Archangium primigenium: one gene and its partner. The protein of the gene in region 1 binds, or shares a complex with, the protein of each later gene. Links are inferred from orthologs where the notes say so. Each region holds a gene or a part of one and is shown on either strand. Other genes may lie near its edges.

Region 1 (4,073 bases):
GCGCACGTCCCCCGTGAGCAGGTAGTTGATGACGTACCGGGCGTCTTCGAGCACGGACATCCGGGCGGTCTCGTCCTCCGAGCCCGGCGCGGGCACCGAGGCCTTCACCGCGGCCGGAGCGGGCGTCGGAGCCGGCGGGGGCGCCGGGGTCGGCGTCGCGGCCACCGGGCGGGGCGCCTTGGGTTTCTCCGCGGCGGGAGCGGGCGCGGGAGCTGGCGCCGGGGCTTCCGCGGCGGGCGGAGGCGGGGGCGCGGCGGGGGCCTCCTGGGCGAGGGCGGGCGCGGTGGTGGACAGCAACAAGGCCAGGGTCCAGGGACGCATGATTCCTCCGAAAAACGGGGAGCGAGCCTACCAGAGACCCGTCCAAACAAGCCCGGGCTTCACACGGATCGTGCAAGCGCGGGTGAACGTGCTATGGGCCCCCCCTCGATGCCTAAGCGAAATGATATCCGGAAGGTTCTCGTCATTGGCTCGGGCCCGATCGTCATCGGGCAGGCGTGCGAGTTCGACTACTCAGGGACCCAGGCCATCAAGGCGCTGCGGGAGGAGGGCGTCGAGGTCGTCCTGCTCAACAGCAACCCGGCCACGGTGATGACGGACCCCGAGTTCGCCCACCGCACGTACATCGAGCCCATCACCGTCGAGGTCGCCGAGCGGATTCTCGCCCAGGAGCGTCCCGACTCGGTGCTGCCCACCATGGGCGGACAGACGGCGCTCAACCTCGCCAAGGCACTCGCCGAGCAGGGCATCCTGGAGAAGTACGGCGTGCGGCTCATCGGCGCGTCCCTGGAGGCCATCAACAAGGCCGAGGACCGCCAGCTCTTCAAGGCCGCCATGCAGCGCATCGGCGTGGCCCTGCCGGACAGCGGCTACGCCACCAACCTCGACGAGGCGTTCGCCATCGGCGAGAAGATTGGCTTTCCCGCCATCATCCGGCCCTCGTTCACCCTGGGCGGCACCGGCGGCGGCATCGCCTACAACCGCGAGGAGTTCGAGGCCATCTGCCGCTCGGGCCTCAAGGCGAGCCCCAACTCCACCATCCTCGTCGAGGAGAGCGTGCTCGGCTGGAAGGAGTACGAGCTGGAGGTGGTGCGCGACTCGGCGGACAACGTCATCATCGTCTGCTCCATCGAGAACCTGGACCCCATGGGCGTGCACACCGGGGACTCCATCACCGTGGCCCCCGCCCAGACGCTCACCGACCGCGAGTACCAGCGGCTGCGCGAGGCGTCCCTGCGCATCATCCGGGAGATCGGCGTCGACACGGGCGGCAGCAACATCCAGTTCGGCGTCAACCCGCGCGACGGGCGCATCGTGGTCATCGAGATGAACCCGCGCGTGTCGCGCTCCAGCGCGCTCGCCTCCAAGGCCACCGGCTACCCCATCGCCAAGATCGCCGCGAAGCTGGCCCTGGGCTACACGCTGGACGAGCTGCGCAATGACATCACCCGCGACACCCCCGCCTCCTTCGAGCCCACGCTCGACTACGTGGTGGTGAAGGTGCCGCGCTTCAACTTCGAGAAGTTCCCCCACGCCGACCGCACCCTCACCACCAGCATGCGCGCGGTGGGCGAGGTGATGGCCATCGGCCGCACGTTCCGCGAGGCCTACCTCAAGGCCATGCGCTCCATGGAGTCGGGCAACACGGGCATGGAGTCGCCCGAGCTGCCCGCGGACAAGGACGCGCGGCGCAAGGTGCTGCGCGACTACCTGCGCGTGCCCCGGCCCGAGCGCCAGCTCTACGTGGTCCAGGCCTTTCGCGAGGGCATGAGCGTGGAGGACGTCTTCGAGCTGTCCTCCATCGATCCCTGGTTCCTGCGCCACATCCAGGCGCTGGTGCAGGAGTCGCAGCAGCTCCAGGCCCACGGCGGCCTGGACGCGGTGCCGAGCGCCGCCCTGCGCGCGGCCAAGGCGGACGGGTTCTCGGACAAGTACCTCGCCCGGCTGTTCGGGTGCACCGAGGACGAGGTGCGCGCGCGCCGGCACGCCCAGGGCATCCGCCCCGTCTTCAAGCGCGTGGACACCTGCGCCGCCGAGTTCGAGGCCTACACGCCCTACCTCTACTCCACCTACGAGGAAGAGGACGAGGCGCCGCCCACCTCGCGCCAGAAGGTGCTCATCCTCGGCAGCGGCCCCATCCGCATCGGTCAGGGCATCGAGTTCGACTACTGCTGCGTGCACGCCGCCTTCGCGCTGCGCTCGGCGGGGTACGAGACGGTGATGGTCAACTGCAACCCGGAGACGGTGTCCACGGACTACGACACGTCGGACCGGCTGTACTTCGAGCCGCTCACCATCGAGGACGTGCTCGAGGTGTCCCAGCGTGAGAAGCCCGTGGGCGCCATCGTCCAGTTCGGCGGCCAGACGCCCCTGCGCCTGTCCGTGCCGCTGGAGAAGGCGGGCCTGCCCATCCTCGGCACGCCCCCGGACGCCATTGACCGGGCGGAGGATCGCGAGCGCTTCGCCCAGCTCATCGAGAAGCTCGGCCTCACCCAGCCGGAGAACGGCGTGGCGCGCAGCCACGAGGAGGCCTACGGCGTGGCCGAGCGCATCGGCTACCCCGTCATGGTGCGCCCGTCCTACGTGCTCGGCGGTCGGGCCATGGAGGTCGTCTACGACCAGGTGAGCCTGGAGCGCTACATGCGCGAGGCGGTGAGCGCGTCGCCCGAGCACCCGGTCCTCATCGACCGCTTCCTCAAGGAGGCCATCGAGGTGGACCTGGACCTGGTGGCCGACCGCACCGGCGCGGTGCTGGTGGGCGGCGTGCTGGAACACGTCGAGGAGGCGGGCGTGCACTCGGGTGACGCGGCGTGCACGCTGCCCCCGCACTCGCTGTCCCCGGACCTGGTCGAGCGCATGAAGGATCAGGCCATCGCCCTGGCGCGCGAGCTGGGCGTGGTGGGCCTGATGAACGTGCAGTTCGCCATCCAGGGAAAGACCATCTACGTGCTGGAGGTGAACCCGCGCGCGAGCCGCACGGTGCCGTTCATCTCCAAGGCCACGGGCATGCCGCTGGCGAAGATCGCGTCCCTGTGCATGGTGGGCAAGACGCTCGCGGAGCTGGGCGCCACGCGGGAGCCCGAGTTCCGCCACGTGGCCGTTAAAGAATCCGTCTTCCCGTTCGCGCGCTTCGCCGGCGTGGACGTCATCCTCGGCCCGGAGATGAAGTCCACGGGCGAGGTGATGGGCATCGCGGACGACTTCCCGGCTGCCTTCGCCAAGAGCCAGCAAGCCGCGGGCGTGAAGATGCCCAAGAGCGGCAAGGTCTTCATCTCCGTGCGCAACGACGACAAGCCCGCGGTGGTGGACCTGGCGCGGCGCCTGCGCTCGCTCGGCTTCAAGCTCGTGGCCACGGGCGGCACGCACCAGTACCTGGCCACCAAGGGCATCGAGACGGAGAAGGTGCTCAAGGTGGCCGAGGGCCGGCCGCACATCGTGGACAAGATCGTGGACGGGCAGATCGTCCTCGTCATCAACACGACCTTCGGCAAGCAGGAGATCGCCGACAGCTTCCCCATCCGCCGCGAGGCGCTGATGCACAGCGTGCCGTACTTCACCACGGTGCAGGCGGCGCGCATGGCCGTGGGCGCCATGGAGTCGCTGATGCGCCAGGAGCAGACCGTCAAGCCGCTCCAGGACTACCTCGGGGTGAAGTAGCCGCGCGCCGGTTCAATCGGCCCGGACGGGGTGGCGGACGAACTCCGCCCCGTCCGTGGCCAGGAACTGGTCCAAGAGGCGGATGATCTCCGCCAGCGTCCGGTCGAGGTCGTCTCCGTTCGCGTGAAGGATCTGCTTGGCCCACCACTCCGGGCGGTCTCGCCACTCGGGGTGGCGCTCGTAGAGCCACTCCCGAAAGTGTTTGTACTGACCTGGAAGGCCCGCGTCGCCACGACCATTCTCGTAGCCCATCATGTAGAGGTGGAGATGATCGAGGGTGAAATCAGGCGAGAACATCCCTGGGCGCTCGCACATGTGGCGCATGCGCTCGAACAGACTCCCCGCACGCAGAGTGGGGCTCACGGCAGTCGCTCCAGCGTTTGCACGGAAATACCGCCAGGGGCTGGTGTGTACAG
Region 2 (3,306 bases), 1.1 Mb from region 1 along the record:
AAGGAGACCATCCTCACCGGGTGCCGCTCGGCGGTGGCCGGCGGCTTCACGGCCGTGGTGGCCATGCCCAACACCAAGCCCGTCAACGACAGCGTGCTCGTCACCGAGTACGTGAAGGCTAAGGCGCGCGAGGCGGACCTGTGCCGGGTGTACGTGGCGGGCGCCATCACCAAGGGCCTGCAGGGCGAGGAGATGGCGGAGATGGGCGCGCTCGTGGCCGCCGGCTGCGTGTGCATCACCGATGACGGCCGCCCCGTGATGAACGCGGGCCTCATGCGCCGCGCGCTCCAGTACGCCACCCAGTTCGACCTGCCCGTCATGGTCCACGAGGAGGACCTGACGCTCTCCGGCAAGGGCGTCATGCACGAGGGCCGCACCTCCACGCGCCTGGGGCTCATCGGGATTCCCCCCTCGGCCGAGGTGGCCATGGTGGCGCGCGACCTCGTCCTCCTGGAGGAGACGCGGGGAAGGCTGCACGTGGCCCACGTGTCGTGCGAGGGCAGCGTGCGCCTCCTGCGCGAGGCCAAACGCCGGGGCCTGCGCGTGACGGCCGAGGCGACGCCGCACCACTTCACCCTCGAGGACGAGGCGGTGGGCGACTACGACACCCACGCGCGCATGAATCCGCCCCTGCGCACCCGCCGGGACGTGGAGGCCGTGCGCGAGGCGCTCGCCGACGGGACGATCGACGCCATCGCCACCGACCACGCCCCCCACGGCGTGCTGGAGAAGCAGGTGGAGTTCGACAAGGCGTGGAATGGCGTGGTGGGACTGGAGACCGCCCTGGGGCTCACCCTGGGCGCGGTGCGCGAGGGGGCGCTGAGCCTCTCCCGGGCCGTGGCCCTGCTCACGGACGGGCCCGCGCGGGCATTCGGGCTGCCAGGCGGTCACCTGGCTCCCGGGGCTCCAGCGGACATCACGGTGGTGGAGCCGGACGTGGAGTGGACGGTGGATGCGACGCGGTTCTTCTCGCGCAGCCGCAACACCCCCTTCCATGGCCGGCGTCTGACGGGCCGGGTCACCCAGACATGGGTCGGCGGTCGGCTCGTCTTCGAGAACGGGCAGATGAAGGAGTCCAGGTGATGAATCGGGCCGTGCTGGCGCTGGCGGATGGCACCACCTTCGAGGGTCGCGCCCTGGGCGCGTCCGGCGAGACGGTGGGTGAGGTGGTCTTCAACACGTCGATGACCGGCTACCAGGAGATCCTCACGGATCCCTCCTACGTCGGGCAGATCGTCACCATGGCGTACCCGGAGATGGGCAACGTGGGCGCCAACCCCGGGGACGAGGAGTCCGACAAGCCCCACGCGGTGGGCATGGTGGTGCGCAACGCCTCGGCGCAGCAGTCCAACTGGCGCGCCCAGGAGACGCTCGACGCCTACCTCAAGCGCCACGGCATCACCGGCATCGAGGGCCTGGACACGCGCCGGCTCGTGCGCCACCTGCGCACCCACGGCGCCCAGATGGGCGTCATCTCCTCCGAGGCCCACTCGGCCGCCGCCCTGGTGGAGCGCGCCCGGACGGCCCGGGGCATGGAGGGCCTGGACCTGGCCACGGGCGTGTCCACGCAGAAGCCCTACCTCTTCACCACCCCGTCGCCGGACCTGCTCGGCGGCACCGTGCGCGAGGCGCCCGCCCACCGCTTCGACGTGGTGGCCTACGACTACGGCCTCAAGCGCTCCATGCTCCACTTCCTCGTGGACGTGGGCTGCCGGGTGAAGGTGGTCCCCGCCGGCACCACCGCCGAGCAGGTGCTCGCCGACAAGCCCCACGGCGTCTTCCTCGCCAACGGCCCGGGGGATCCGGCGGCCGTGGTGGGCGCGGACAAGGTGGTGGCGGGCCTGCTCGGCAAGGTGCCCGTGTTCGGCATCTGCCTGGGCCACCAGATCCTCGCGCTCGCCCTGGGCGGCCGCACCTACAAGATGAAGTTCGGGCACCGGGGCGCCAACCAGCCGGTGAAGGATCTGCTCACCGGCAAGGTGGAGATCACCTCCCAGAACCACGGCTTCGCCGTGGACGACGCCAGCGTCAAGGGCAAGGCGGTGGTGAGCCACATCAACCTCAACGACGGCACCGTCGAGGGCCTGCACGTGCCCGACGCCCGGGCCTTCAGCGTCCAGTACCACCCGGAGGCCTCCCCGGGCCCCCACGACGCGCGCTACCTCTTCACCCGCTTCGCGAAGCTGATGGCCGGAGAGTAGGATCGGCCCGCCCCATGGACTCTCCTCTTTCGCCACTGTCGTACCAGCCCTACCTGGATCAGCTCATCGCCTTCGGGAGTCAGGAGGCGCGCAAGCCCGACCTGCTCGCCGCCAAGGCCGAGTACCTGCGCCTGACGGGCGAGGTGTTCGAGGACGACCAGCTCTTCGAGCTGCGCATGGCGTCCTTCCTGGACTACTACCTGTATGACCGGGTGTCGCCCACCTCGGGCCTGACGCCCGCGGCGGAGTTCTACCAGCAGCGCCTCCAGGGATCCTCGTCCGAGGAGGCGGGAGCCTTTCGCTGCTTCACGGAGACCGTGCACGGGCTGTTCGAGGTGCGCAAGCTGGGCAAGGGCCTGGTGCGCCTGCGCGAGCTGTACTCGGGCAAGGACTTCGACGTCACCGAGCGGCGGCACATGGTGGGCCTGGAGACGGGCGACGTGCTCGAGGCCCGGCTCATCCCCTTCGCCGGGCACCTGCTCTTCTCCTCCGCGTTCTGCTTCCACCCCCGCGTGGCCGTGAAGGCCATCAAGGCGGAGGTGAAGCGGCGCAAGAAGAAGGAGCCCCAGCGCACCCCCGGGGAGATGGTGTGGGAGTGCGCCCGCCGCGCCGTGAAGGTCGAGCGCTACAAGCAGATCGCCATCGAGCGCATCTACGATTTCTCACAGACGACCCCCTGGCTCGCCTCGGCGAGCTAGCGCGTCCGTGAGTCTCGGAGGGAGGATGACCCCACCATGGGCGCGTCCTCCTCCCGCCGTCGCCTCCTGATTCCCCTGCTGCGCTCGGCGCTGGTGCACCTGGCGCTGGGCTTCTGGCTGTGGCGGGACGTCTCGGACCCGCCCGTGCCCGCCCGGGTGCGCGCGGTGTCCGAGCCCCTCTGGGTGGAGTGGGCCGTCCGGGACGCGCCCGCGGCCCCGCCCAGGCGCTCGAGACGCTCCAGGCCCTGGAGAGCCGGGGGGCGCTGCTCACCGTGAAGCTACTGGATCCCCCCACGTTCGACTACCGGGCGAAGCTGATCGGCGTGTACTGAGCCCTCGGGCGGCGCGGCACGCTCAATGCCTCTCCAATGCCCTGTCCCAGTCGTACAACAGTCCATTCACGGCAT

What was found.
Region 2: the proteins of carB (region 1) and carA are in contact, whole or in part, in a solved structure (PDB 1KEE), measured with the Escherichia coli proteins. The link is inferred for Archangium primigenium from one-to-one orthologs.

Annotation. Positions count from the first base shown.
Region 1 is NZ_JADWYI010000001.1:4,947,421-4,951,493, forward strand. What follows is about bases 92-3,857. They hold carB (carbamoyl-phosphate synthase large subunit), read left to right. Parts: upstream 92-429; coding sequence 430-3,657; downstream 3,658-3,857. Other genes in these bases: I3V78_RS20485 (hypothetical protein), read right to left, coding at 92-321; I3V78_RS20495 (hypothetical protein), read right to left, coding at 3,670-3,857. Outside these bases: more of I3V78_RS20485, read right to left, coding at 1-91; more of I3V78_RS20495, read right to left, coding at 3,858-4,020; I3V78_RS20500 (hypothetical protein), read right to left, coding at 4,017-4,073. UniProt on the Escherichia coli protein: Large subunit of the glutamine-dependent carbamoyl phosphate synthetase (CPSase).
Region 2 is NZ_JADWYI010000001.1:6,075,175-6,078,480, reverse strand. Bases 143-3,141 are described here. They hold carA (glutamine-hydrolyzing carbamoyl-phosphate synthase small subunit), read left to right. Parts: upstream 143-1,082; coding sequence 1,083-2,201; downstream 2,202-3,141. Other genes in these bases: I3V78_RS24935 (hypothetical protein), read left to right, coding at 3,088-3,141; I3V78_RS24940 (DUF7986 domain-containing protein), read left to right, coding at 2,216-2,899; I3V78_RS24950 (dihydroorotase), read left to right, coding at 143-1,083. Outside these bases: more of I3V78_RS24950, read left to right, coding at 1-142; more of I3V78_RS24935, read left to right, coding at 3,142-3,231; I3V78_RS24930 (hypothetical protein), read right to left, coding at 3,254-3,306. UniProt on the Escherichia coli protein: Small subunit of the glutamine-dependent carbamoyl phosphate synthetase (CPSase).